Regions from separate parts of the Bradyrhizobium sp. 22 genome, predicted to be linked through region 2. Evidence: riboswitches for the same ligand, from Rfam matches in the RefSeq annotation. Region 2 holds a riboswitch; the other holds the start of a gene.

Region 1 (14,619 bases), on a different contig from region 2:
CTCGGCAGTGTCCGCGCCATCGAGGCCATGCTGGGCGGCACCGCCGTGCATCCGCTGCGCTTCCGCGCCAATCTCTACGTGAAGGGCTGGCCGGCCTGGTCGGAGCTCGATCTCGTCGGCCAGACGCTTGCGATCGGACAGGCGCGGCTCAAGGTGGTCAAGCGCATCGTCCGCTGCCCCGCCACCAATGTGGACCCGGTGACGGCCAAGCGCGATCTCGAGATCCCGCCGACGCTCTCGCGCCATCTCGGCCACATGGACTGCGGCATCTACGCCGAGGTGATCGAAGGTGGCGAGATCGGCGTGGGCGATGCGGTGGCGGTGGAAGAGCCGAGGCTGGTGTGAGCTTCTGCGCTGGCTCAACACGCTCCGTCATTGCGAGCGCAGCGAAGCAATCCAGGAATGCGTCCGCGGAAACAGTCTGGATTGCTTCGTCGCAAGAGCTCCTCGCAATGACGAGGCTCAATTCGGCATCACATACGCATAGATCTTCCCGCGCGAGACCGGCGCCTCGCGGACGCGGTTGCCGTTGTTGCCGGAGATCATGATCGGATTGCCCTGCGCATCGATGCCGGTGACGATGCCGACATGGCCGCCGCGGCGACCGCGCGACATCACCGCGATGGCGCCGACCTGCGGACCGGAGACGCGCGTGCCGTAGCGCGCAAACGAGCTCGCCATGTCCGATCCGGTGCCCTGATGACCGGTGTGCTGCAGCACCATGTTCATGAAGCGCGCGCACCACAGCCTGCCGCGCCCGGTCGGATTGCCGCCGATGTAGCGGCGCGCCTCGGACACAAGGCCCGAGCCGCCACCAAAGCCGCCGCTGCTCGTGGCAGAATTGGACATGCCGTTGCTGGCCGTGCCGCCATTGGCGTTCGGATCATAGGCTGCGAAACTGTTGCCGAAGCCACTCGCCTGCAGCTGCGCAGCGCTGCGCTCGAAGCGCGAACTGCGTGCATGATGGCGGTGATGATGATGTCTGACGTGATGCACGTGAGCGTGCCGCTCTGCGCTATGACGATGATGCGGCCGCGCTGAGGCCGGAGAAGCGAATGCGGCAAGAGCCGCGGAGAAGATCGCCAGCGCAACAACACAACGCGACAGGCGAGACGCAAACAACTCAAACATTCTTCATCCTTCGTTGACACCCCACTTCCCGCCGGCCCGTGCAAGAGCCGACATCCGTCCGGCCGTTAAGCCGCCGGATGTGGCGAGAAAAAGACGCGGGTAGCCCGCGAATAGCTGCGATGATTTTGTGCCGACACTGGAGGATGCTGCCGCATTGCGGACAACAGCATTAACTGCGATCCTGCAAAGGCGGCTTGAACAGAGGGAAACGGTTAATGCCCCACGCCAAGACCAGGGACGACGTCCGCATCTATTTCGAAGAGGCGGGTCAGGGAACGCCGATCATTTTTCTGCACGAGTTCGCGGCCGACTACACCAATTGGGAGCCGCAGATGCGTTACTTCTCGCGCGGCCACCGCTGCATCACCTATTCGGCGCGCGGATATACGCCGTCGGACGTGCCCGAGGGCGAGGTCTACAGCTACACGCATTTCTACAGCGACGCCCTCGCGGTGCTCGATCATCTCGGAATCGAGCGCGCGCATCTCGTCGGCCTGTCGATGGGTGCCTATTCGTCGCTGCAGATCGGATTGAACGCGCCGCAGCGCGCGCTGTCGATGACGCTGGCCGGCGTCGGCTCGGGCTCCGAGCTGGAGAATTTGGCGGCTTGGCGCCAGCAATGCCGCGCCAATGCCGAGCAGTTCGAGACGCTTGGCTCGGTGGAGGTCGCCAAAGTCACGCGCGAGGCGCCGAGCCGGATTCCCTTCCTGGTGAAGGATCCGCGCGGCCACGCCGATTTCTATGCCGCGCTGGCGCGTCACGACGCCCAGGGTTCGGCGCGCACGATGCGCGGCTTCCAGGGTGGGCGGCCGTCGATCTACACGATGACCGATGCGATCAGGAAGACGACGACGCCGGCACTGATTATCTGCGGCGACGAGGACGATCCGTGCGTGGGCCCGAGCCTGTTCCTGAAGAAGCACCTTCCCGCGGCGGGGCTCGCGATGTTTCCGAAGTCCGGCCACGTGCTCAATCTCGAAGAGCCCGCGCTGTTCAATGATAGCGTCGAGCGGTTCGTGACGCTGGTGGAAGCGGGGCGCTGGCCGGCGCGGGATCCGCGCTCGCTGGTGCCACACTAGCTGTCATTCCGGGATGTGCCGAAGGCGCAGGCCCGGAATCCATCAGGCCGCAAACGCTGTGGCACGATGGATTCTCGGATGCGCAATTGCGCATCCTAGCTCGATGCTTCGCATCGCCTCGGAATTGACGGAGAGAGGCTATTTCCCCCCACCCCGGCTCAGCAGAAACACCGCCTGCTCGCCGAACATGTTCCACACCCACCAGGGCAGGTTCAGCGGCACCGGGCGGCCGTAGAGATCGAGCGCCACCGAGCGCTCCATCTTGACGTTGATCTCGTCGCAGAGCTGCACGAAATCCTTGATGGTGCAGAAGTGGATGTTGGCGGTGTCGTACCAGGTCGCCGGCAGGTTCTCGGTGCGCGGCATGTGGCCGCCGACCAGGAGCTGGAGCCGCATCTTCCAGAACCCGAAATTCGGGAACGAGACGATGGCTCTTCGGCCGATGCGCAGCAGATTCTCCAGCACCACCCGCGGCTGCCGCGTCGCCTGCAGCGTCTGCGACAGGATCACGTAGTCGAAGGCGTCGTCGGGATAATTGACGAGGTCGGTGTCGGCATCGCCCTGCACCACCGCGAGGCCCTTGGCGACGCAGCGGTTGACGCCCTCGCGCGACAGCTCGATGCCGCGGCCGTCGATGCCGCGCGTCTCCAGCAGCTGCAACAGATCGCCCTCGCCGCAGCCGACGTCGAGCACCTTCGAGCCCGGCTTGACCATCTCGGCGACCAGGAGATGATCGGCGCGAAACTGGCCGGACTGCCCCGCCGCAAGGCCGCCGAGCGGCAGCACTTCCTGTACAGACATCGCTAGCCGTCCTTCTTGCCGGTGAGCCCGCGCGCCTTGCCGGCCGATTGTAGGAAGGCGCGGGAGATGTCGAAGAATTCGGGCACGTCGAGCAGGAAGGCGTCGTGTCCGCGATCGGTCTCGATCTCCGCGAACGACACCCGCGCGCTAGAAGCGTTCAGCGCATGCACCAGCGCGCGCGATTCCGAGGTCGGAAACAGCCAGTCGCTGGTGAAGGAGACGACGCAGAAGCGGGTCTTGATGTCGGCGAACGCTTTCGCCAGCACGCCGCCATGGTCGGCGGCGATGTCGAAATAGTCCATCGCGCGCGTCAGATAGAGATAGGAATTGGCATCGAAGCGCTCGACGAAGGAGGAGCCCTGGTAGCGCAGATAGGACTCGACCTGGAAGTCGGCGTCGAACGAGAAGGTCGGCAGCTCGCGATCCTGCATGCGCCGGCCGAACTTGCGATGCAGCGCCGCGTCGGAGAGATAGGTGATGTGCGCCGCCATCCGCGCCACCGCGAGCCCGCGATGCGGATGGATGCCGTGATCGGCATAGCCGCCGCCGTGCCAATCGGGATCGGCCATCACGGCCTGGCGGCCGAGCTCGTGGAAGGCGATGTTCTGCGCCGAGTGCCGCGTCGCGCAGGCGATCGCCAGCGCGGAGTACACGCGCTTCGGATAGGCCGCGGTCCATTGCAGCACCTGCATGCCGCCCATCGAGCCGCCGACCACCGCAAACAATGTGTCGATGCCGAGCCGGTCGATCAGCATGGCCTGCGCGCGCACCATGTCGGGGATGGTGATGACGGGAAAATCGAGCCCCCAGACCTTGCCGGTGGCGGGATTGATCGACGCCGGCCCGGTCGAGCCCATGCAGCCGCCGATCACGTTGGAGCAGATGATGAAGTAGTGCTTTGGATCGATCGGACGGCCGGGGCCGACCAGGGTTTCCCACCAGCCGGGCTTGCCGGTGACGGGATGGACATTGGCGACATGCTGATCGCCGGTCAGGGCATGGCAGATCAGGACCGCGTTGGAGCGATCGGCATTGAGCTCGCCATAGGTCTGGTAGGCGATCTGGAACGGGCTGAGATCGACGCCGCAATCGAGCCGCAGCGGCTGCTCGGCGCCGAAATGCGCAACCTGCGAGCTCGGATGATCCACCTCATGCGACCGCTCGTCGGCGCTGATCGCAGGACTCGGTATCGACTTGACGCCACCCATCTGACCATCGACCTCGTTTGCGATCAAACGCTGACCGCCACTTGCATCAGGCCATGAAAAACCCGGCCTGAACGATAGGTTCGGCCGGGATCGGAAGCGTCCCCGGCCTGTTTAGCGAGTTTTTTAACGTGGCTGCAAGCCGGCCGGCTCAAATGACCACGGAACGGGGAAAAGCTACCGTCTTGGGCGGTTTTCGTCAAGTCGCGGCCCGGATCGGCTCAATTCGCCTCTGCCGCGTCGACGGAGAAGGACGTCATTTCTCTTTGCTTTCGCCGTCCCGACTGCCTAATCAGGACATCCCCCATTCGAAACGATCGACAGCCAGACATGTCCCAACGTCCGCCCGCGCCGCCATCATTGCAGGAATTGCGCAAGGAGATCGATGCGATCGACGAGGCCATGCATCGCCTGCTGATGCAGCGCGGCGACATCATCGACCGCCTGATCCAGGTGAAGCAGACCCAGGAGGTCGGCTCCGCGTTCCGCCCGGCGCGCGAGGCCTCCATGATGCGCGAGATCGTGCAGCGTCATCGCGGCATCCTGCCGCTCGACACGGTCGAGAGCATCTGGCGCGTCATCATCTCGACCTTCACCTATGTGCAGGCGCCGTTCTCCGTGCATGCCGACATCTCGGTGAGCGAGCCGGCGATGCGCGATTCCGCGCGCTTCCATTTCGGTTTCACGGTGCCTTACGTCGCGCATTTCAGCGCGCAGGCCGCGGTCGAGGCGGTGGCGAGATCCAAGGGCGATCTGGCGCTGGTCTCGGCGACGTCGAGCCGCACGCCGTGGTGGCTGGAGCTGGAAGCCGCCGGCGCGCCGAAGATCATTGCGCGAATGCCTTTCATCGAGCGTGCCGACCATCCGGCCGCCCTGCCGGTGTTCGCAATCTCGCGCGTCCCCGACAGCGCTCTGGTGACCGAGGTCGAGACCTTCAGCGTGCGCGTGTCCGGATGGAACGCCGAGGTCGCGCGCGCCCTGTCGCCACTCGCCGAAATCGTGGCGGTCCCCGATACCGCCTTCGACGGCGCGGCGCTGCTGGTCTCGGTCACGAGCACGACCAGCATCGACAAAATCAGGGCTGCCCTGATCGAGGCGGGGGCCTCGGTGCGCTCCGTGGCCCTCGTCGGCAGCCACGCAACGCGCTATACGGTGCCCCCGACCGGGGCGAAATCGTAAACCACGCGCCACGCCCTGCCATTTTCGGAGTTCAAGATGTCCCGCCCCGTGCCGAATCCCGGCATTCTCGATATTGCGCCCTATACGCCCGGCAAGAGCCCGGTCGCCGAACCGGGCCGCAAGGTGTTCAAGCTCTCCGCCAACGAGACGCCGTTCGGGCCCTCGCCCAAGGCGATCGAGGCGTTCAAGCGCGTGGCGGACCACCTGGAAGACTACCCGGAAGGCACCTCGCGCGTGCTGCGCGAGGCGATCGGCCGCTCCTTCGGGCTCGACCCCAACCGCATCATCTGCGGCGCCGGCTCGGACGAGATCCTCAATCTGCTCGCCCACACCTATCTGAGCCACGGCGACGAGGCGATCTCCACCACGCACGGCTTCCTGGTCTACCCGATCGCGACCATGGCGGTCGGCGCCACGAACGTCATCGCGCAGGAGAAGGATCTCACCTGCGACGTCGATGCCATCCTCAAGGCGGTGACGCCGAAGACCAAGCTGGTCTGGCTCGCCAACCCCAACAACCCGACCGGCACCTACATCCCGTTCGACGAAGTCAAGCGGCTGCGCGCCGGCCTGCCCTCGCACGTGCTGCTGGTGCTGGATGCCGCCTATTGCGACTACGTCTCGCGCAACGACTACCAGATGGGGATCGAGCTCGTCGCCACCACCGAGAACACGGTGGTGACCCACACCTTCTCCAAGATCCACGGCCTCGCTGCGCTCCGCATCGGCTGGATGTTCGGCCCCGAGCACATCATCGATGCCGTCAACCGCATCCGCGGTCCCTTCAACGTGTCGACGCCGGCGATGTATGCCGCGGTCGCCGCGATCGAGGACACCGCGCATCAGGCGATGTCGAAGCAGTTCACCGAGACCTGGCGCAACTGGCTGACCGAGGAGATCGGCAAGCTCGGATTGAAGGTGACGCCGAGCGTCGCCAATTTCGTGCTGATCCATTTCCCGACCGACAAGGGCAGGACCGCCGACGACGCCGACGCCTTCCTCACCAGGCGCGGCCTCGTGCTGCGCGGCCTGAAGAACTACGGCCTGCCGCATTCGCTGCGCATGACCATCGGCACCGAGGAGGCCAACCGCCTCGTGGTCGACGGCTTGCGCGACTTCTTGGGCGGCAAATGAGCGAGCAGGTGCACTTCCAGCGCGTCGCGCTGATCGGCTTCGGCCTGATCGGCGGCTCGATTGCGCGCGCTGCGAAGCTCCAGGGCCTGGCCGGCGAGATCGTCACCACCGCGCGTTCGGAGAAGACGCGCGCGCGGGTGATGGAGCTCGGCATCGTCGACAAGGTGGTGGCGACCAATGCGGAAGCGGTGAAGGATGCCGATCTCGTCATCCTCTGCATTCCCGTCGGCGCCTGCGGGCCGGTGGCGCAGGAGATTGCCGCGCATTTGAAGCCCGGCGCTGTTGTCTCCGATGTCGGCTCGGTCAAGGGCGCCATCGTCAGGGACATGGCGCCACATCTGCCGAAGACCGTTCATTTCGTGCCGGCGCATCCGGTGGCGGGCACCGAGCATTCGGGGCCGGATTCTGGTTTCGCCGAGCTCTTCATCAACCGCTGGTGCATCCTGACCCCGCCCGAAGGTGTCGATGCCGCGGCGACCGACCGCCTGCGGGCGTTCTGGGCGGCGATGGGTGCCAAGGTCGAGGTGATGACGCCGGATCATCACGATCTCGTGCTCGCCATCACCAGCCATCTGCCGCATCTGATCGCCTACACCATCGTCGGCACCGCCGATGAGCTGGCACAGGTGACGGAGTCGGAGGTCATCAAGTTCTCCGCCGGCGGCTTCCGCGACTTCACCCGCATCGCGGCCTCCGATCCGACGATGTGGCGCGACGTCTTCCTCGCCAACAAGGAGGCCGTGCTGGAGATGCTCGGCACCTTCACCGAGGATCTCGCCAAGCTCACGCGCGCGATCCGTCGCGGCGACGGCGAGGCGCTGTTCGACCACTTCACCCGCACCCGCGCCATCCGCCGCGGCATCGTCGAGATCGGCCAGGACTCGGCCGCGCCGGATTTCGGCCGGCCGCTGGCGGCGCTGAAGAAGCCGTAGAGGCGCCTCCTCATCTTCCGTCATTCCGGGGCGATGCGCAGCGTCGAACCCGGAATCCCGAAATTGATGCGCGAGATTCCGGGTTCACGCTACGCGTGCCCCGGAATGACGGCAAGTCAATACAGCGGCGGGATCTGGCCGACCTTGACCGGGCCGAGCAGCACGGCGCCGTCGACGAATTTCAGCGGGAAGCTGCGCGCCTTCTTGCCTTCGAGCGTGCTCTCGCTACCGATCGAGTTGATGCCGGCGGCGACACCGGCATTGGCGTTCTGCTTGATGACCTTGCCGAGGCCCGGAACGGCGCGATCGAGCGCGCCGAACAGATTGGTGAGGTCCTGCGACTTCACGCCGGGCGCGACGCGGTCGAGCGTTGCCTGCGGCACGCCCTCCTCCAGCATCTTCTCGATGCCGAGCGCGGGGATCACGCGTTCGAGACCCGTCACCGTCATCTGCAATTCGCCGTCGAGCCGGCCGTTGGCCGAAAGGCCAAGCGTGCCGGCCGCAACCGCGATCATCTCGCCCTGCTGGATCCGCGACTGCACGATCTCGATGTGACCGCCGGCGGCCTGCATCTCGCGGAAGCGCTGCGGCCACGGCTTTGGCGTGAGGTCGGAGAGGCCGGTGACCTTGGCGCGCGTATCCGCCTCGAACGGCTCGGCGAGCAGGGGATGAACGCCCTGGATGCTGCCCTGCGCGACGTGCAGCAGGGTCTCGAGCACGGGATGATCCGCCGGCGAGCCGTCCGCGAGGCGGCCGTGCAGCTCGATCTGCTTGGCGCGCGCGAGCGGCACCTGCACGCTGCCGTCGAGGCGGTTGAGCGAGGGATCGTCGAACACGATGGAGGCGCGGTCCGGCACCGAGGGCAGGCCGACCACGCTGCTGCGGCCTTTGCTCCAGTTCACCACGAAGGTGTTTTGCGTGACGCCGTCGGTCAGCGTCGCGGGTGCGGAGAATTCGGCGATCACAAGCTTGGGATCGTAGACCTGGGCGACGACCAGGATGTTGTCGAGCTTGGCCGTGAACGGCGTCTTGCTTGCATTCTGCGAGACCAGGGACACGCTGGCGCCGGAGCACTGGATCTCGAAGCGGAACGGGAAGCCGGCGATCGAGCGCTTGGCGCAATCATAGATGCGGCCCGACTTGGCCTCCTGCGCCCGCCAGGCGTCTGCGGCCGTTTCGGCCCGCGAGGCCGCATAGAACCAGAAGCAGCTCCACGCGACGGCGAGGATCACGACGAGAATGGGTGCGGCGAAAAGGCCCCAACGGGAGCGGCGGCCTGCGGCAACGGTCATATTGGACATGCGGCGACCCTTTGATCCCAGATTCAGGCAAATGTAAGCGTGGTGCGGCTGCGGCGAAAGGCGGAGAATTCGCTTCGCTTGGGACCTTCATTCTGGTAGCCGTGCCCGAAATGTCGGAAATCACCCTCCCCTCCGTCACCACCGCCAAAGGCGACCTCTGGGTGTTCGGCTACGGTTCGCTGATGTGGCGGCCGGGCTTCGACTTCGAGGAGCGCGTCCCGGCGCGGCTGGTCGGCGAGCATCGCGCGCTCTGCGTCTATTCCTTCGTGCATCGCGGGACGCCGGAGAAGCCGGGCCTGGTGCTCGGGCTCGATCGCGGCGGCGCCTGCCGCGGCATCGCCTTCCGCGTCGCTGAAAAGAACCGCACCGAGGTCGTCGCTTACTTGCGCGCGCGCGAGCAGGTCACCTCGGTCTATCGCGAGGTGATGCGCTCGGTGTGGCTGGAGAACGACGCGCGCCAGCGCGTCTCCGCGCTCACCTATGTCGTCGACCGCGGCCATGCGCAATATGCCGGCCGTCTCTCGCTCGCCGAGCAGCACCGCCATGTCCTCCAGGGCCATGGCCAGTCGGGCGCCAACCGCGACTATGTCACCGCGACGGTGAAGGCGATCGAAGCCGAAGGCTTTCGCGACACGCAGCTGCACCAGCTTGCATTGATGCTGCATGGCGATGCGCATTCTCTGCACGCGGGTCAAAACGAAGACCGCGAAAGCCGCTAGCCCTCTGCCGGCCTGTAGCTCGGCGCCGAGCCGATCAATTGCTCCTGCTCCTTGCGGCCAGCTTCGACGAGGCGGCCGGTCGCATCCTCGATGGCCGTCTGCACGCGGGAGAGAAACTCGTCTTTCGGCAGGCCCGGCGGCAACGGATCGAGGAACTCCACCACGAGCGTGCCGGGATAGCGCAGGAAGGTGCGGCGGGGCCAGAACAGGCCGGAGTTGAGCGCGACCGGCAAGCACGGCACGCCGCAGGACGAATAGATCTGCGCAAAGCCGGTCTTGTAATCCGGCGGCGCGCCGGGCGCGCGGCGCGTGCCTTCCGGAAAGATCACGAGTTGCCGGCCGCTGCGCACCGCCTCGCGCGCCCGCCGGGTCATGTCCAGGAGCGCCTTCACGCCGGCATTGCGATCAATCGCGATCATGCCGGTCTTGACCAGGAACTGACCGAACACCGGAATCTGCATCAGCTGACGCTTGAGGATGAAGATCGGGCGGTCGAAGAAGCCCGGCAGCACGAAGGTCTCCCAGAACGACTGGTGCTTCGCCGCGATCACCAACGGCCCCTGCGGAATCTTCTCCGTCCCCCGGAATTCCACCTTGATGTTGCAGACCACCCGCATCAGGACCAGCGTCGCCTTCGCCCACCATTCGGCGACCGTCAGCATGGCGCGTGGCGGCAATGCGAAGGTCGGCAGCGCCACGATCGCAAGGCATACCAGCACGGCGTAGAACAGCACGTTGAACACGAGCGAGCGCAGGAAAATCAGGAACATCGATGGTCCATCAATTTACCGGTCAACTGGCGTCTCAATTGGCACGTCAATTGGCTTGGGCGGTGGCGGGCCGCTTTGGTTGCCGACCTGCAGGCTGCTCCGATATCTCGGGCGAAAGGTCAATCCCGAAATCCTCCAGCCGCACCCTGAGCTCGGCCGCGAGGTACTTGACATATTCCGACAGCAGCAGCCGCAAGGTGGACGCCGAGGTCCACCACGGCTCCTCGCGCCATTTTTCGCCGACCACCGCGAACGGGATCAGCGCCGTTTCCGGCATCGCATGCGAGAATTCCACCAGCGCGCGCGGCATGTGGTAGTTCGAAGTGACCACGATCAGCGACTTGAAGCGGCGCCCTTCGGCCCAGCGCCGCGCCTCCGCCGCGTTGCCGCGGGTCGAGAGCGCGGTGCGGTCGAGATCGACGCAACAGGTCATGAAGGACTGGTTCTCCGGCAACGTCCTGGAGATGTCGTTCGCCGTCGAGGTCGGGTGCACGCCGGAAATCAACAGTCGCCTGCCGTAACCGGCGGCGAGCAGCGCCATCGCATCCGAGACCCGCGAAGAGCCGCCGGTCAGGACCACGATGCCGTCAGCCTTGCGGCTCGGTGCGATCTCGGCGCCGCGCAATTGCGACAGGAACACGACGAAGCCCGCCGCGGCGCCGACGAAGGCCAGCGCAATCGCCGACACGATTGCCGCGCGCAGCCAGCCGCGCGGCAGTTTCGGCGATCGATCGTCGGTCGGCGAGGTCATGCGATGTCGGTGATCCCTTCCCTGACTGATTTTAGGATGTTTTGAGGCGAAGTGGAGTCCGGTATCTCAACCCTAGTCGACGTCGTTCAAGGTCGCGAACAGCGTCTGGCGCGAGGCCACCGCGGTGATGGCGCCGATCAGCACGGCCTGGACCGCAAGCACGATGTAGCCGGATGGCCGCAGCGAGAAGGTGCCGAGCAGCGCGGCGAACTGGTCGCCGACGGGGGTACCGGAAAACCAGCCGGCGATCGACTCGGAGAAGCCGAACACCAGCATGGCGGCGCCGCCGCCGATCACGCCGCCCTCGAGGCCGAGCCTGAGGAAATGACGCAGGAAGTGATTGGCGATGTAGCGGTCGCCGGCGCCGACGAAGTGCAGCACCTCGACGATCGGGCGGTTCGCCGCCATGGCGCCGCGGGTCGCGAACGAGACGGAGATGATCGTGGCGACGATGACGAGCGCGAGGATGCCGAGGCCGGCGAGCACGGTGGCGTTGGTCATCGAGCGCATCCGCTCGATCCAGGCGCGATGGTCGTCGACGCTGGCGCCCGGCGCGACCTGGTTCACCCGTGCGCGCAAGGCCTCGAGATCGAGCGGCGTGCCGGGTTGCACGCGCGCGATGATCATGCGCGGCACCGGCAGATCGTCCATCGACAGCCCGGTGCCGAGCCAGGGTTCGAGCAGCTTGCCGCTCTCCTCCTTGCTGAACGGCTTGACCTCGACGACGCCGGCTTGCGTGCGCATCGCCTCCGTCACCGCTGCGGTGTCGCGTTCGAGATCGCGCCCGGTTTGCGGACGAACCTGGATGGTGATCTCGCTCGCCACGTCCGACTGCCATTCCGCGGCGGAGGCGCTGACCAGCAGCACGGTGCCCGTGGCCATCGACGCGAGGAAGGTCATGATGGCGACGACGGCGACCAGGGCCCGGCCCTGGATCGAGGCGCGCGGCACGATCGGCGACATGTTGCGCGCCTTGGCCGGCAGCTGCGGACGCTCCTGCCCGAGGTCGACCATCACGCCGCGCTCGTCGGTCCTACTCATAGACGTGCAACCGTCCCTGGTGCAACACCAGCCGCCGCGCCTCATACTGGTCCATCAGGCCGATGTCGTGGGTCGCGATGATGACGGCGGTGCCCGATTTGTTGAGCTCGATGAAGAGACGCAGCAGGCGGCGTCCGAGCGTTGGATCGACGCTGCCGGTCGGCTCGTCCGCGAGCAGCAGCTGCGGCCGCGAGATCACGGCGCGCGCGATCGCCGCACGCTGTTTCTCGCCGCCCGACAGGATCGGCGGCAGCGCGTCCATGCGGTCGCCAAGCCCGACCCAGCGCAACAGGTCGATCACCTCCTTGCGATAGCTCGACTCGCTACGGCCCATGACACGGAACGGCAGCGCGACGTTCTCATAGGTCGTCATGTGATCGAGCAGGCGGAAATCCTGGAGCACAATGCCGATGCGCTTGCGCAAGTCCGCGATCTCGTCCTTGCCGAGCTGCGAGATGTCGTGGCCGAACAGATTGACGAGGCCCCGCGTCGGTCGATGCGACAGGAACAACAGGCGCAGCAACGAGGTCTTGCCGGCACCCGACGGGCCGGTGAGGAACTGAAACGAATGCGCCGGGATCTGGAAGCTGAGGTCGCGCAGGATCTCCGGCCCCAGGCCGTAACGCAATCCGACATTTTCGAACCGAACCAAGTTCAGCTCCGTTCGAGAGGGGGCGCGGGTCGCGTGGCTGCGCTCCGCCAGCGCGATCAACGGGTTTTGCCGCCGTTATGGTTTCCGGTTCGTTAACGGTCGGCCAGTAGCATATTGGCAGCATCCTGGCCGCCCGGTTCTTCCGGCGGGGTCAGGGGCAAGACCTCGTTCAATCCTGGTTCATGCATCAAGGCTCGTCCATGCATATTGTCTGCCCCCATTGTATGACATCCTACGCCATCAAGCTCGCGAGCCTTGGGGCGAACGGACGGGCGGTTCGCTGTTCCCGCTGCAAGGAGACCTGGATTGCCCATGCCGAGGACGCCATCGAGGAGGCGTCCGTCCCGGCCATGGCTGCAGCCAGTCAGGCCGATGACCAGTCCGACCTCGCCGAGCAGTGGAATTCCTATGCTACGGACGACAACGCCACCGATGCGCCTGTCGTCGACAGCCCCTCGATCGCCAGTGACTGGCCCGAGGAAGAAGCCAGGGAAACCGAGGACGAGTGGTCGACAGCGGCCCGGGAGGCCGAGCAAGAGGTCGCCGGCGCGCAGCACCATTCGTGGTTCCGCGGCCTGTTCCGCCGCCGCGGTGCGCGGGTCAGCCGCCCGGTGGCCACTGCTGCCCCGCGAAAATCCTATTTCGGCCTGCCGACCGCCTGTGCAGCCATGGGCGCGCTGGTGCTGGCGCTGGTGATCTGGCGCGGCGACATGGTGCGGCTGCTGCCGCAGACGGCGGCATTCTACAAGCTGGTCGGGCTCGAGGTGAACCTGCGGGGCCTCGCCTTCAAGGACGTGAAGCTGTCCAGCGAGACCGTGGACGGTAAGCAGGTGTTGGTGATCGAGGGCATGATCGTCGGCGAGGGCAAGAAGCCGCTCGACATCCCGCGGCTGCGCTTTGCCGTGCGCGACGCCCAAGGAGCGGAGATCTACGCTTGGAATACGGTGCTGGAGCAGACCGTGCTGCGGCCCGGCGAGCGCGCCTTCTTCCGCTCGCGTCTCGCCTCGCCGCCCCCGGAGGGCCGCAATATCGACGTCCGCTTCTTCAACCGGCGCGACATTGCCGGCGGCAGCGTATAATCAACCTCGCAAGGCCCGCGCGGAGTTGATCCCAAGGTTGCTCTTATGCCGAAAATCCTGATCGCCGACGACGAGGATTCAATGCGCACGCTGGTGGCGCGCGCCATTGCCATGGACGGCCACGAGACCGTCACCGCGCAAGACGGCGCCGAGGCGCTGGAGATCCTGAGCCGCGAGGACGGCGCCTTCGACCTGCTGCTCACCGACATCCAGATGCCTGTCATGGACGGCATCGCGCTGGCGCTCTCCGCCGCGCGCGACTTTCCCGATCTGACCATCTTGCTGATGACCGGCTTTGCCGACCAGCGCGAGCGCGCCTCGAACCTCAATGCGCTGGTGCACGACGTCGTGACAAAGCCGTTCTCGGTCGCCGACATCCGCACCGCCGTGGCGGATGCGCTGGCGGCGAAGAAGGCTTAACCTCTCAACACACCCGCATCTGGCCCGTCATCCTGAGTGACGGTCGTAGACTGACGCGCAATGCCACCACGTCGTCATTGCGAGGAGCTCGCGCAAAATTGCGGAGCAATTTTGCGCTGATGCGACGAAGCAATCCAGTGTCCCTCTGCGGAGAGATTCCGGATTGCTTCGCTGCGCTCGCAATTGTCGAGAATGCGGCGCCCTAAAAATCCTTCAGCAGACGCTCGATGTAATCGAGCTCGATCTGCGGGCGCGAGCTGTCCCCTAAGCGGCGGCGGAGCTCTTCGAGGATGCGCCGGACGCGCTGGGCGTCGATCTCGCCGGGGATCTTGACGGTGTAGTCGTCGCTGAGATCGCGGCCGTGAAGCGGACGCCCCAGCGGATCGGTCTGATTGCCGCCGCTCTGCTGTCGGCCGGCCCGATTG
Region 2 (14,619 bases):
GATATATCAAAGGCACGAGGGAATTTCAGGCGCTCGTTTTCAGAAAGCGAGGCAAGACTAGCCAACATAACGCCGCGGGTCGACTGGCGAGGTACTCGTAGCGATAGTTCGGATAAGTGTTTGTCGCAGATCAACTCACGGGCAAACTGAATGTTGCAATCGATCGCGTCGCCGCTCGCTCCGATCGATTTGAGCGCCCACGACAAATGCTGAATTCCCAAGGGAGGTCCGTTTAGCCCCGACCTCACCAACGGAGGATAGATTAGCAAGAAGCGTCGAGGGCCGAGGGCCGACGAGGAAGCCGTCGTCGGCCTTGTCATTCCGCCGTTAGTCAGCCGGGACATCCTATTTTCGCCGGCCTGAGGATGTCTTACGCTTACTACGAACAACCTGCGGCTTCGCTATCTTTTTGTCGCCTCCCCCATCGTCTCCGCCATCACCATCACCGTCGTCGCCATCATCTGCCGGGCCGCTGGGCTCAATCGACTGATCTTCGCATCCGTCAAGCACTACTTGCATTGTGCGTATGGACCGCCGGCCCTTACTCTTTGGCGAAAGCTTCGATGACTCCAATAAGATCGCTTGCATTAGCATCAGTTGCTCAGAAATCTTGGCGATCTCTTCAAGAATACGATCCAATTTCTGGTCGACTGTCATTTGACGTTCCCTTCTACAGATCCTCAATTGCAGCTTGAGTTAACGCTCTAGTGATGTCACACGCATCAGTCATCGGTAAGTCACGCTTGTTGATACCGGGGGCCACATTCCGGGCCGCGCATTGCCCCGCGCAAGTCAACCGACAAAAGCAAGTGTTGCAGGCGGCCCGCTGCGAGACGTGCGTCGAATGCGCAATTTGCTGGACCCTGCTTTCGTCGACACGCAAGCCTTCGGATGACAGCGTGCCAATTCGGTACGCTTCCCGCAGCTCAGACCCTGGCACGACCGCTTCATAGCAGACGGAGACGGTGCCATCGGGCAATACCGCGAAGTTCGATCCTTTAATGCCGCAGGCATATCCATCAAGTCGGGCGCGAGACAGATCCGTTCCGGGGTAGTAAATCGAGACACCCAGGCTTTCGGCTACGCGCCCGCACTTGCGGAACTCCTCGACAAATACGTCGGCAGCAATTGCTAGCGAATCTTGACCTCGCCCGAGCGATGAAACCGGCACGAAATAGATTTTCCTGATGCCGAACTGAGAGAAATAGCGCGTGATTTCACAAAGTCGACGTTGCGTCGCACTCGAAACCGTACAGCGAATGGTAATTTTGTCAGATAGTTGCGCACCGTAGACGGCGGCTAATGCATTCTCCAAGATTGCGCCTGAGGAGCCCCCCTTTTTTGCCATGGGGCGAAATGCATCAGCGATGTCTGGCGGGCCGTCCGAGGATACAAAGATCTGCGTTAGCGATCGCGCATAAGAAACGGCCTGCTGCGGAGGAACGCAGAAATTCGAGGACATTATCTTCCGGCAAATCGTCGACCAATGTGTTTCCTCGACAGAAATGTGATCAAGAAGTGAGGCAATCGTGCCTGGCATCAAGGTCGGCTCGCCCGCACCGTGCAAATGAACTGTAAACTGTCTCTGCTCAGTCTGGCTCGCATTTCGCGCCACAATTGTAATTGCTTTGCGAGCAATCTCGGACGATAAGTGTTGCGTCTTGGTGTCGCCAGCTTCAGCATAGCAGTACGAGCAACGCAGCTGACATGCGCTGGTCAGCATGAGCGCTACGGTCGTAGGGCTATAGGCGTCTGCACTAGCTTTGGGGACAACTCGCTTTCGAGAAGCACCAGTAAGAGCCCGTAGTAGCGTATTCAAACGAACTGGGTCATGGGCTTGCGCCCGCAGAATTCCCGCTTGCGCGGCGGTTACGTCCAGGACGTACCCCCCAACTGGGTCATAAAGCAAGAAATCAGAAGCGCCTCTCTTGGGGAGCAAATAGGTCGAGTCGCCGAGTAAGACCTCGAAGTTGGATCGTGGAAGCAGCGAGTTTTGTGGCAAACTCATCCCTATCCCTTTCTCCCAATCAACTCATTCAGTTAGATCGAACGAATTTGGGTAGATAAAATCCGACGTCGCAATTGAAATGCTAGGAGATAACGAACGTACGTGATGCCACCAACCCACCGGCACAAACAGCGCGTCGCCCTCGTTCAATTCGATAGGGAGAAGCTTTACGTTCCTAAACAGTGGATAGCGCTCAAGATCTGGTTGCTCCGGGTCGACCTCGCTGAACACTGAGTAGTGATTATAGATGTACGGGGCGGCGAGGGGCGATGCGATCGTAAAGCACTTTGCACCCCTGATCTGAAAGAACAATATATTGCGCCGATCATAGTGAAATGGCGTAACGGTCCCTTCTGGCCCAATCCATAGATGAGTGCGCCTAGGTGAAGGAGACGATCTGATGCAGGGTGGAAGCGGATGAAAATCCTCTAGGAGTTTTCTCAGGTCCATGTTGAGTAAGTTGTAATTTCTGGCGACCATATAAACGTCATTGCCGCGAGTTTTTTGGACGAGATCGATAAACTCTCTAAAGGGTAGTCGGCGCTGGACCTTGGCAAGGTTACCTTCAGGATCTGCATATTTATTTCGCCCGACCGCAGCCTTCACTTCAATGTCGCCAAGTTGTTCCTTGAAATATTCGAAGGTCCATTTCTTCGAAGCGCGCATTTTCCTTGCAACCCCTCGTAAGACGAGCGGCCTGTTTTTCACATAGTAATGGCTATGAAAGGATTTTTCTGGAAACCGACGCTGCGTTGCTAGCTTTGTACGATCATTCTTCCCCAAGGTCGCGAAGATTGAGAGCAACTCTTCGTACCGTCGAAGCTGCAGTGCTATCCTATTGTTGTGCTCGACCACATAGTCAAATGAATTGGATATGCATTCGATGACCCGCGCTTTGCTATGGCCGTGCTGCACAAATTTCAACACTATCTGGGCTTCGCTGAAGCCGTCGAGCTTCGCCTGGACGACCTCTTGTTGCAGCTCTTCGCTATCGTTCATCAATGTTGATCCGGGGTGCATCATGAGTCACCGCTGCCAGCTAACGTCTGATGCGGCAGCATCTGTTCGGGACGCTCCATAAAGAAACTGGATGTGAGCAAGCAGAACCCGAGTGCTGGTATTTGCGTGCACAGAAGTCGGCGGCTGTGGCGAGGCCACTTGATCTGCCAAATTTGCCAATTCAATAATTGCGAGTTCGCGAAGAACGCGTTCCGGTCGGCAGACGGGAGGCACCTTGTTGCCTTCAGAGAAAATCTTCTTACGATCAAGGGTAGAAAACAGAAATACAAGCTGCTCCGCGTCGCCGCCAATCAAGGAGCGAACGATCGGCCTCTCTTCGTGCGAAAGTAAACGGTGTCGGAACGACCGCGTGCCATAGACAGAATGGAAAAGTGCGCCACGAACAACATGCGCAGATGCACCCCACCGAACCACATGCAAGCATGTACGGGTGAGGTGACCGTATAATGTTCCTCCACTATGAGGTATGCAGTCGGCACCCCTAGCGCGCAGCCAGGCCAATAGACTATCCATGACTTCGCTTCTTCTGAGTTTTGATAACTACAGTCACCCGAGCCTTCGAGCACTCGCGTGAAACACCGCGAGCACAGTGAGGCGTACTCCCCGAGAACTGAACTAGCCTCCCTGGCCTCGGAAACGTGGAATGAATAATTTCATCGTAAGTATCGTTCAGAAAGGCGAGCTCTCCACCCCAGGCGCTATGCCATTCCTCATGCGCAAAATATACCGTAGTCCAGTAATTCTCTCGATCAGGGCTGTCTCGATGTGGGTATCCTTCGTGTCCAAAAGTGTGCAGGTTCGCATAAACTCTCAGCGGCTCGTGTCCTGCAAGGATGTTCTTCTGCAGCAATTTGAATAACTTGTAGACGGGCTGAAACGCAACATTCGCTTCGAGCTCGGCAGCGCAGCTCTCCCGGCTTTTTGCGTCACCGCCTGCACCGTGCGCATGCCAAAAAGCGTAGCGGTCACGTGCGGACGATGAGTGCCAGCCGAACCCCCAAATTGGCTGTTTTGCAAGCTGAGCCAACTCAGCCTGAAGCCGCAACGGCACCAATCCGTCATATTCCTTTACACCCATGGCCCTGCCGCAATGGCTGCGCTAACGACGATCGTCCCTACACTCCGAGTATTATTCTGGCCAGTCTCCGGCAATTTCCGAGCACTCGCAAGGGTTGCGATCAACCATTAATTAGATTCCGGGGAATTTTTTCTGCTGCGCTGCGAGAGTCCCTCGCAGCGGCGTGGCGCGATTGACAAACTACTGCATTCAGGCCGAGCCGGAGCCGCCTTTTATCGTCTGCTCTGGGCTGAAAACGACGACCAAGCACACACGCGTCGGACGAGCGCTAGGGAGACGATCTCTGATTGCTCAGCAGAAGCTGCGGATCGCCAGGCTGAAGCATAAGTTCTACGGCCAGCGGTCGGAGCGTTCGTCGCGCCTGATCGAGCAGTTCCTTGACGTTCGAAGAGTTGGAAAGTGACGCCACTGAAGACGAGCTGGCGGCAGCCACGCCCCCTTTCGAAAGTCGAGACCACATCCTATAGGTCGGTCTGGCTAGGACCGAAGCCGACATTTCGTGCCTGCCGCGCCTCGTCCACTCTACCGCTGGGAGCGAGCATCTAGCCGGCTAGGTCGCACTTCCGGCTTGGGCCACATGTTGGCTTCGAGTTCTCTCGAATCCAGATCCGGCGTTCGATCAATGATCGCGCTGATCCACGAAATTCCATCTTCGACATCCCAATGGATAATCTGCCGTGGCGCCCCTGGGCAAAGCACAAGAAATCCGACGCTGCGCGGTGCCTATTGGTGCCTAAGGATTTCCAAAAATCGGGTAAGCGTTGGAGCGGGCGAAGGGAATCGAACCCTCGTATGCAGCTTGGGAAGCTGCCGTTCTACCATTGAACTACGCCCGCGGAAGCGCTGCTCCGCGCCCGTCCTGATTAGCCGAGACGGCGCCTGCCGCCAAGCGGTTTGGCGCAGCCGGCCGAACGCTTCTTAACGTTTTGGCAAGATTTTGGGTGCGCCGGATTGTGGCGGTGTTATGATCTTATATCTGGGGAGCAACGTGCACTGAGTGGGGCGTGTGCATGGTGGGGCGCGGCTATTCGATATTCGACACGGCCATAGGCCGCTGCGGCATCATCTGGAGCGGCACCGGCGTCGTCGCCGTGCAATTGCCGGAAGCGCGGGAGATCGACACCCGCCGCCGGATCTTCCAGGTCCATCCCGAGGCGCGCGAGCAGCGGCCGTGCGAGAACGCGGAGCTGGCGATCGAGGGCATCGTGAGCCTGCTGCAAGGCGGCGACCCTGACTTTTCCGAGGTCAGCCTGGATGCCGGCGGCGTGTCCGGCTTCAACCGGCGCGTCTATGAGTTCACCTGCTCGATTCCGCGCGGCGAGACGCGCACCTATCACGAGGTCGCCAAGGCGCTGGGGGCCTCAGGCGCGGCGCATTCGGTGGCGCAGGCGATCGCCAGAAATCCCTACATGCTGATCGTGCCCTGCCACCGGGTGCTGGAGGCCGGCAATTACACCGACCGGCTCTCGCCCTATGGCGGGGTGATCTCCAAGCGGCGGCTGCTGGCGCTGGAGGGCGCCCATCCCGTCGCCAGCAAGACGCTGTTCGAGGTGCTGCTGCCCGTTGCTCCGCCGAGGCCGTCCACCTAGATAAGGCGGCATGGACGCGACCACGCTGCTGACGACACAATCGATGACGGTCTGTGAGTTTCGCTGCGACGCGGGACCGGACGATACGCCGTTTGCCGAATGCCGCACCGGGCATTCCATCGCCTATGTCCGATCGGGCAGCTTCGGCTGCAATTGCCGCGCCGGGTTCTTCGAGCTGGTGGCGGGCTCGATGCTGGTCGGCGCGCCCGGCGAGGAATACACCTGCACCCATGAGCATGTCAGCGGCGACGTCTGCCTGGGATTCTTCTTCGGCGAGGACATGGTCGATGCCCTCGGTGGACGGCGCGAGATCTGGCGGGTCGGCGCCACGCCGCCGCTGCCCGAATTGATGGTGCTGGGCGAGCTCGCCCAGACGGCGGCAGATGGCAACAGCGACATTGGCCTCGACGAGGTCGGCCAGATCCTGGCCGGCCGCTTCGTCAACGTCGTTTCGGGCAAGCCGCGCAAGCCGGCCACGCCCAATGCGCGCGACCGCCGCCGCGCGGTGGAGGCCGCGCTGTGGATCGACGACAATTCCCACGCCGAGGTCGATCTCGAGCAGGCCGCCAAGCAGGCGGGCCTCAGCCCGTTCCACTTCCTGCGGCTGTTCTCGAGCGTGCTCGGCGTCACCCCGCATCAATATCTGGTGCGCTCGCGGCTGCGGCACGCGGCACGGCTGCTCGCGGACGACGACATCACGGTGACCGACGTCGCCTATGACGTCGGCTTCGGCGATCTCTCCAATTTCGTCCGCACCTTCCACCGCGCGGCCGGCGTATCGCCGACCAAATTCCGCCAGGCCTCGAAGGGGATGCGCAAGATTCTCCAAGAGCAGCTTGCCCTCAACTGACTAGCTTCGTCTCCGGCGCGCGCCAGTTTCGGCGCGCTTTGCACATGGAGACGAACATGTACGACCACATCGGACTTCGCGTTGCCGACCTCGACGCCGCGACGCGCTTCTACACCGCGGTGCTGGCGCCGCTCGGCTACGTGCTGTGCTCCAGCGGCGACGGCTATGCCGGCTTTGGGCCGAAGGATGCGCCGGCGCTGTGGCTGCACCTCAACAAGGGCCGCAAGGCCGACGGCGCGCACATCGCGTTTCGCGCCGGCAGCCATGACGCGGTCAAGGCGTTCCACAGCGAAGGACTGAAGAGCGGCGGCCGCGACAACGGCGGCGCCGGACCGCGCAAGGATTACAGCCCAACCTATTACGCGGCCTTCCTGATCGATCCCGACGGCAACAATGTCGAGGCGGTTTGTAGCTAAGCGCTCCGACCGCCGGCTCCGTCATTGCGAGGAGCTCTTGCGACGAAGCAATCCAGACTGTCTCCGCGGAAACATCGCTGGATTGCTTCGCTGCGCTCGCAATGACGGTGTTTGCGGTGTCGACCAATCGAAATCAAGGATACTGATCCCATGGCCTCCATCCACAACGATATCCCCCTACCCGCCCCCGCGAACGACGTCTGGGACGCGGTGCGCGATTTCGGCGCGCTGCATGAACGGCTGGTGCCCGGCTTCGTCACCGCCTGCACGCGCGACGGCGATGCGCGCATCGTCACCTTCGCCAATGGTTCGGTGGCACGCGAGGTGCTGGTCGATTGCGACGACGCGCGCCGGCGTCTCGTCTACGCCATCAGCAACGAACGGCTGAAGCACTACAGCGCCGCGGTGCAGGTGATCGCCGACGGCGAGCGGAGATGCCGCCTGGTGTGGACCATCGACATGCTGCCGAACGAGCTTGCAGCTTACGTCCAGGAACAGACCAAGGACGCCGTCATCGGCCTGCACAAGGCGTTTCCGCCTGCCGCGGCCTGACCGCCCTCTGTGAGTTTTCGCACAGAGCTCCGCCCTCGCCGGCCGTAACCATCGCGGCGTGCGTCCGGTTGGCCCCGCTGTCCCGGCGGGGCTGCGCACGCGAGGAGCATGCCATGAGAGGTGCGGACAAGGTGATCTGCCAGGCGGCCGCCGTGCTGCTGCTGTTTTCCGCCGCAAGCACGCCGGCGAAGGCGCAACTCGCCGGATTCGGCGGAGGCGGCGGCGAGGACATGATGACCCAGATGGCGCCGATGCTGGAGATGATGAAGGCGAAGATGGGCAAGCGCCGCTTCGCCATGATGATGCAGACCATGGGCCCGATGATGAGCCGCATGATGGAGAACGGCGGCGGGCTTGGTGGCATGATGGGCGGCGGCGGCTTCGGCGCGCCGAATTACGGCGGCTACACGCCGGTGGGCGGAAGCGGCTATGTGCCGACCGGGCTCGGCGGCATGGGCGGCGGCGACATCATGGGCATGCTCGGCGGCGCTGGTGGCGGCGACATGATGGCGATGATCCCGCAATTGATGCGGCTCGCCCATACCGGCGGCGGCGGCAGCCATCGCCGCCATAAGCATCGCTAGTCGACGGCACCCGACAGCGCTGGCCTGATCGCAGGCTTGCCGCCGCGCGGTCCCCAGCGCGTCAGCACGACGCTGGAGGATGAGAGCAGGCCGAGCACGACCATCGAGCTCGCGGCCAGCCAGAAAAAGCTCTGCGCGGTGGCCTCATGGGTCGACAGCCACCAGCCGACGGCCGAGATGTAGACCAGCCGCGCCGTCTGCGCCAGCACCGGCCCGATCACCTTGGCCGCGCCTTGCGAGGAGAAATACATCGTCGTGGCGATGCCGAAAAAGGCGTAGAACGGTCCAACCGTCGAGAGATATTGATGGCTCGCCGCGCGCACTTCCGCGCTGTCGGTGAAGATGTCGATCCAGAGGTCGGGGAAGATCGCAACGACACAGGCCGGTGCGCCGACGGCGACGAAGGCCGCCGCACTGGCGATCCAGGCGATGCGCCGGGCGCGTGCAATATTGCCGGCGCCGATCGCCATCCCGACCATCGGCACGCAGGCGATGCCGAACGAGAACGCGATCGAGGTCAGCAGGAATTCGAGCCGCGCACCGATGCCGTAGCCGGCGAGGATCGTGGTGCCGAACTGCGCCAGCATGTGGGTGAAGATCGAGATCGTCAGCACCGATTGCAGCGGCGAGAAGCAGGCGATGGCGCCGACCTTGAGGATGTCGAAAAACATCGCCCATTGGATGCGCAGGCCGCGCAGCTTCGGTGTGACGCGCGCGCGCCCGGAGAACAGGTACCAGGCCATGATGCCGATGTTCATGGAATAGGCGATCAGCGCGCCGGCCGCGACGCCGCGCATGCCGAATTGCGGCACCGGACCGAGTCCGAGGCCGAGCGTGCCGCCGAGCACGATCTGCCAGGCCGCGGAGTTGATAATCAGGAACGAGGGCAGCTTCATGTTGCCGGTGCCGCGCAGCACGCCGGCCATGGTGTTGAGCAGCCAGGGCAGCACGGCGCCGCCGAAAAACACCTGCGTGTAGGCAATTGCATGGGTCAGCACATCGCCGCGGCCGCCGAGCATCTCCAGCACTTTGGGCCCGAAGATCAGCATGCCCAGCATGAAGACGAGACCGAAGCTGATGCCGATCAGGATCGCGTGCGCGGCGAGCGTGCCGGCGCGCTCGCGATCGCCGGCACCGAGGGCGCGTGCAATGGCGGACGCCACCGCGCCGCCCATGGCGCCGCCCGACATCGTCATGGTCAGGATGATGGCCGGGAACACCAGCGCCATCGCCGCCAGCGCCTCGACGCCGAGCCGGCCGATATAGGAGGTTTCCGCGATCACCGTGCAGGTGCCGGCCGACAGCGCGATCGCGTTGGGCCAGGCGAGGCTGAGCAGCGTGCGCAGGATCGGCCCGTCTACAAGCGCGTTTCGCACCGGCGGCGGCAGCGGACGCTCTTGCTCATCGACCGGGATTTCGGCGATGTCGGACATATCCTCTCCGGGCCCGGGGCGCCCTTTGCGGCGCGGTAATGCTTGGGTGTGGCAATCAATTGTTCGCGCAGGGGCGCGCCGGGAGGCTTGTTAGCACGGCCATGGCCGATTCCTCCTACGCCCGATGCAGGCGTGCCCTGCGGCAGCGCATTCCGATGGGCGGGGCTACTCGATCGACCAGACCAATGGCGGACGGCAACCAGCGGCGGGGCGCAGATGCACGGCGATATGCCGCCCGCAGCCTGCGGCGAGGCCTTCGAACAGCCCCTCCAGCACCTTGGCGCAAACCGGGTGATAGTCAGCGACGTCGTCCATCAGCTTCCACGTCTGCTGGCGGACCTCGAAGGCACCTTCGGATCGTGCGGTCTCGACCGCATCATCCTGCGCGGCAAGCAGCGCGTTCAGGAACGCGGCGAATTCGCTTGCCCCGCCGCGGCTCATCGCCAGCGCGGCCGCGACGTCGTCGAAATATTGCATCCCGATCAGCTTGCCGGTGAGGCGCAGCAGGTAGCCGGCGTCTTCAGGACCGAACAGCTGCACCATGACGGGCGCCGCGGTGCGCACATATTCCATCGCGTAATTGCGATAGGCTTTTTCAAGACGCGGTTTCGGCCAGCTCGCCACGGGAAGCGCCGGCGCGGTCTTCGCATCGAACAGCGGCGCTTCGAGGTGGCGCGCGAACACCAGCCGCTGATCGAGCTCGAGCGGATGATCGTATTGGTGATAGTAGCCTTCCAGCCCGTCCTGGCCGTCGACGCTCTGCTTGGTGCAGACGAAGCCGAGCCTGAGATCGCCGAGGGCTGCGCCATTGTTGGCGTGCCAGCCGCGCAGCATCGCGCGCGAGACCTCGCCCGGCACGCCGCAGATCGCGGTGCCCTTCCAGATCCAGCGCGGCGGCGGGTAGCGGATCCAGGCCTTGACGTCGCTCTCGTACATGTACTCGACATGCACGCCGCCGATCCAGTTGGAGAGATAGTGATATTGCGCGGCCGCCACCGCCGGCGGCAGATGATCGATCCCGAGCTTCGCGAGGCCCGGCAGGAAGCGCTCCTGCTGCTGGCGGCGAAACACGCGGAAGACGAACTCGGCGGCGCCTGCGGTGCCGCGCCGCGTGACGACGGTGAGGATGAGCCCGGTGAAATAAGCGTGATAGAGGTCGGCGACCGCGCGCCAGCGCTTCCATTGGGCTTCCTGCGCGGCGTCCAAAGCGGCGGCCATGTTCGCTCCCGATCGTTGTTTCGATCGAGTGTGTCACCGCACCCCGCGGCAGGCAACATCACGCCCGTGCAGGGCGCCCTGCGCGATGGCCCGTCAATTCCGCATCACGAAGTTTGCGGCGGCGCCTTGGCCGCGCGCTCACGCTCGACCCGCTCGGTGACATCGCGCGCCATCGCCACGGATCCGAGGACGTTGCCGGCGGAATCCCGCACCAGGGCGAACGTCATCTCGATGTAGAGCTTGCGTCCGCTCTTGTGCAGCGCGCGAGTCAGCGTCGGCTTGCCCGCAAGCTTCATGCTGCCGCTGGCGAGCGCGGCCTCAAAGCCCTTCCAGTGCGCGGCGCGCAGATGCTCGGGAATGATCAGGTCGAGATTCTGGCCGAGCGCTTCCGCAGCGGAGAAGCCGAACAGGGCCGCCGCGGCACCGTTCCAGCGCATGATCGTTCCCGAGCGATCCGAATAGATCAGCGCATCCGCGACGCCTTCGGCGATCCTTGCATCGAGTTCGGATTGATTGGTCATATGCTCACCTCGTAGCCCGGATAAAGCCACCGGGTCGGCGCGGAGCGCCGCCCGATGACAGGCTCCGCGCAATCCGGGATCGCGCCACAAGTGAGACTGCCCCGGATTTCGCTTCGCTCCATCCGGGCTACAGGATCGGGCTACACCCGAAAATGCTTCGATAGTTTGAGGCCCTGGGCCTGGTAGTTGGAACCGATACGCTGGCCGTACATCGCATCAGGTCGGGCCAGCATCTTCTCGTAGACGAGACGGCCGACGATCTGGCCGTGCTCGAGGATGAACGGCACTTCGCGCGAGCGCACCTCCAGCACGGCGCGCGCGCCCTGTCCGCCGGCGCCGGCATAGCCGAAGCCGGGATCGAAGAATCCGGCGTAATGCACCCGGAACTCGCCGACCAGGGGATCGAACGGCACCATCTCCGCGGCGTAGTCTGGCGGCACCTGCACGGCTTCTTTGGAGGCGAGGATGTAGAACTCGCCGGGATCGAGGATCAGGCTGCCGTCGGGACGGGCCGACATCGGCTCCCAGAAATCCTCCACCGCGTAGCCGGAGCGACGATCGACGTCGACGACGCCGGTGTGGCGCTTGGCGCGATAACCGACGAAGCCGCCCGCTTTCTCGCCGGACAGGTCGACGGAGACGGCAACGCCACCGGAGAGATCGGCATCGTCGACATCGACCAGACGCTCGGCAGCGTGCAAGCCGTCGAGCTCGTCGGCGTTGAGGATGGCATCACCGGTGCGGAAGCGCACCTGGCTGAGGCGCGAGCCCTCGCGCACCAGCACCGGGAACGTCTTCGGGCTAATCTCGGCGTAGAGTGGACCGTGATAGCCGGCGCCGATCATGTCGAAGCGGCGGGTGCCGTCGGCGATCACGCGGGTGAAGACGTCGAGCCGGCCGGTGGAGCTCTTGGGGTTGGCGGCCGCGACGATCTCCGGCGGCAGCGCGAGGCTTTCCAGCAGCGGCACGATGTAGACGCAGTTGGTCTCCAGCACCGCGCCGTCGGCGAGGCTGAACTCGTGCAGCTTCAATTCGTCGATGCGCTCGGCGACGGTGGCCCCGGGACCGGGCAGGAAGCTGGCGCGGACGCGATAGGCGATGTCGCCGAGACGCAGATCGAGGCTGGCCGGCTGGATCTGGCTCTCGACGAAGTCGTAGGCGGGCCGGATGAGCCCCGCCTCCGCCATCGCCGCGATCATGCGGTCGGGCAGGATACCATTGGCGTCGGGCGCGACCGTGAACGTCAACCGGGGGTCCTCATCAGGGGTCAAATGCATCCGGACATGCCGGAAATACAGGTCTTTTACGGCTATCCGATGGACGCCTTGACGGAAAGGGCATTGCCGAATATGAGCATCACTTATCCCGTGGTGATTTGAGCCGGCCGGCTTGCAGCCACGTTAAATAAGTCGCTAAACAGGCCGGGGACCTCTGTGATCCCGGCCCGTGGAGATATCCAGGCCGGTTTTTTTGTGACCGCTTTCGACGAGGCGGTCATGTCGGAGGTACCCTATGTCGAAGTCGACCGCCAACTACCGCCCCGAAACCCGCCTGGTTCATTCCGGCACCCTGCGCTCGCAATATGGCGAGACCTCGGAGTCGCTGTTCCTGACCCAGGGCTATGTCTACGACACCGCCGAGCAATGCGAGGCGCGGTTCAAGGGCGAGGACCCCGGCTTCATCTATTCGCGCTATTCCAATCCCACCATCGCGATGTTCGAACGCCGCATGATCGAGCTCGAAGGCGCCGAAGCCGCCCGCTCGGCGGCGACCGGCATGGCCGCGGTGACGACCGCGATCCTGGCGCCGCTGAGGGCCGGCGATCACGTTGTGGCCTCCCGCGCGCTGTTCGGCTCGTGCCTCTACGTCGTGCAGGACCTGTTGCCGCGCTACGGCATCGAGACCACGCTGGTCGACGGGCTCGATCTCGACCAATGGCAGCGCGCGCTGCGGCCCAACACCAAGACGTTCTTCCTGGAGAGCCCGACCAACCCGACGCTCGACGTGCTCGACATTCCCGCCATCGCCGAGATCGCGCACAAGGGCGGTGCGCGGCTCGTCGTCGACAACGTGTTCGCAACCCCGATCTGGCAGAGCCCGCTCGCGCTCGGGGCCGACGTCGTGGTCTATTCCGCGACCAAGCACATCGACGGCCAGGGCCGCTGCCTCGGCGGCATCATCCTGTCCTCGGAAGCCTTCATCGCCGAGCACATCCACAATTTCATGCGCCAGACCGGGCCGTCGATCTCGCCGTTCAACGCCTGGGTCCTGCTCAAGGGCCTGGAGACGCTGGGCGTGCGGGTCCGTGCGCAGACCGAGACCGCTTCGCGCATCGCCGAGGTGCTGGCGAGCCATCCGAAGATCTCGCGGCTGGTCTATCCCGGCCGCGCCGATCATCCGCAGGCCGCATTGGTGAAGAAGCAGATGCGCGGCGGCTCGACGCTGGTCGGCTTCGAGGTCAAGGGCGGCAAGGCGGCCGCGTTCCGCGTGCTCAACGCGCTGAAGCTTGCGAGGATCTCGAACAATCTCGGCGACGCCAAGAGCCTCGTCACGCATCCGGCCACCACGACGCATCAGCGCCTGAAGCCGGAAGACCGCGCCGCGCTCGGCATCGGCGAAGGCTTCATTCGCTTCTCGGCGGGGCTCGAGCATGCCGACGATCTGATCGAGGACCTGACGGCGGCGCTGGAGAAGGCGTGAAGCGCTGACCCTCCCCTGGAGGAGGAGGGTCGGCTCACATTGAGCGCAGCGAAATGTGAGACGGGGTGGGGTGACGGTCTCTCCACATCCAACAGTGCCCGAGTGGAGAGATCACCCCACCCCGCTCGCGCTGCGCGCGATCGACCCTCCCCCTCCAGGGGAGGGTGAAGCAGACCTCTCACATCGGCCGGTACGTCCGCACGTCCGCGGGCACGTTGACGCCGAGCTTGATCTGGCCGACCGAGCGGATGATGTCGTCGCCGAGCAGCTGGGCGAAGCAGGCATAGCCCCAATCGTTCATGTGCAGGCCGTCGGCGATCACGAAGCCCTCGACCGGAATGGCCTGCTTCTCGTGCCAGTCACGCATCACCTCGAAGCGCGGGAAGATTCCGACGTGACGGAGCTCGGCGACCTTGCTGAGCAGCTTCACCATCTTGCCGGCGCTCTCGGCCCGCTGGTTGACGGCCGGCGAATATTGCGGATCGACCAGCACGATGTCGGCGCCGCCCGCGGCCTGGATGCGGCTGATGCCGTCCTCCACCATCTTGGCGGTTTCGCCGGGATCGAGATTGCGCAGCACGGCGTTGGTGCCGACCTGCCAGATCACGAGATCCGGATGCATGTCGATCACCTGCGTCTGAAGGCGCTTC

Evidence for each region. A riboswitch is a leader RNA that binds a small molecule or an ion and turns the genes downstream of it on or off. The one in region 2 is predicted to bind S-adenosylmethionine.
Region 1: it holds a riboswitch for S-adenosylmethionine, as region 2 does, so the genes downstream of both, metX (homoserine O-acetyltransferase MetX) here and K410_RS0133755 (O-succinylhomoserine sulfhydrylase) in region 2, are expected to answer to the same signal.

What each region holds. Positions count from the first base shown of each region.
Region 1 is NZ_KI519399.1:1,155,613-1,170,231, reverse strand. It holds gene K410_RS0106835 (MOSC domain-containing protein) at 1-345, shown strand, start outside; gene K410_RS0106830 (TIGR02594 family protein) at 463-1,131, opposite strand; gene K410_RS0106825 (alpha/beta fold hydrolase) at 1,347-2,210, shown strand; gene metW (methionine biosynthesis protein MetW) at 2,349-3,011, opposite strand; gene metX (homoserine O-acetyltransferase MetX) at 3,014-4,219, opposite strand; SAM riboswitch at 4,310-4,389, opposite strand; gene K410_RS0106810 (chorismate mutase) at 4,547-5,395, shown strand; gene hisC (histidinol-phosphate transaminase) at 5,432-6,529, shown strand; gene K410_RS0106800 (prephenate/arogenate dehydrogenase family protein) at 6,526-7,461, shown strand; gene K410_RS0106795 (DUF2125 domain-containing protein) at 7,578-8,762, opposite strand; gene K410_RS0106790 (gamma-glutamylcyclotransferase) at 8,873-9,481, shown strand; gene K410_RS0106785 (lysophospholipid acyltransferase family protein) at 9,478-10,251, opposite strand; gene K410_RS0106780 (YdcF family protein) at 10,298-11,002, opposite strand; gene K410_RS0106775 (cell division protein FtsX) at 11,075-12,043, opposite strand; gene ftsE (cell division ATP-binding protein FtsE) at 12,036-12,695, opposite strand; gene K410_RS0106765 (MJ0042-type zinc finger domain-containing protein) at 12,896-13,774, shown strand; gene K410_RS0106760 (response regulator) at 13,820-14,194, shown strand; gene K410_RS0106755 (DUF4175 family protein) at 14,397-14,619, opposite strand, start outside.
Region 2 is NZ_KI519400.1:1,747,927-1,762,545, forward strand. It holds gene K410_RS38945 (B12-binding domain-containing radical SAM protein) at 1-206, opposite strand, end outside; gene K410_RS0133685 (hypothetical protein) at 346-657, opposite strand; gene K410_RS38950 (radical SAM protein) at 671-1,723, opposite strand; gene K410_RS38955 (cupin-like domain-containing protein) at 2,033-3,007, opposite strand; gene K410_RS41575 (DUF6817 domain-containing protein) at 3,035-3,541, opposite strand; gene K410_RS41580 (2OG-Fe(II) oxygenase) at 3,534-4,106, opposite strand; partial or broken gene K410_RS40715 (transposase domain-containing protein) at 4,387-4,534, shown strand; tRNA gene K410_RS0133705 (tRNA-Gly) at 4,869-4,942, opposite strand; gene K410_RS0133710 (methylated-DNA--[protein]-cysteine S-methyltransferase) at 5,117-5,695, shown strand; gene K410_RS0133715 (helix-turn-helix transcriptional regulator) at 5,706-6,545, shown strand; gene K410_RS0133720 (VOC family protein) at 6,602-6,961, shown strand; gene K410_RS0133725 (SRPBCC family protein) at 7,112-7,513, shown strand; gene K410_RS0133730 (hypothetical protein) at 7,627-8,097, shown strand; gene K410_RS0133735 (MATE family efflux transporter) at 8,094-9,530, opposite strand; gene K410_RS0133740 (hypothetical protein) at 9,696-10,748, opposite strand; gene K410_RS0133745 (PAS domain S-box protein) at 10,853-11,269, opposite strand; gene K410_RS0133750 (2'-deoxycytidine 5'-triphosphate deaminase) at 11,410-12,546, opposite strand; SAM riboswitch at 12,627-12,706, shown strand; gene K410_RS0133755 (O-succinylhomoserine sulfhydrylase) at 12,782-13,969, shown strand; gene K410_RS0133760 (SGNH/GDSL hydrolase family protein) at 14,148-14,619, opposite strand, start outside.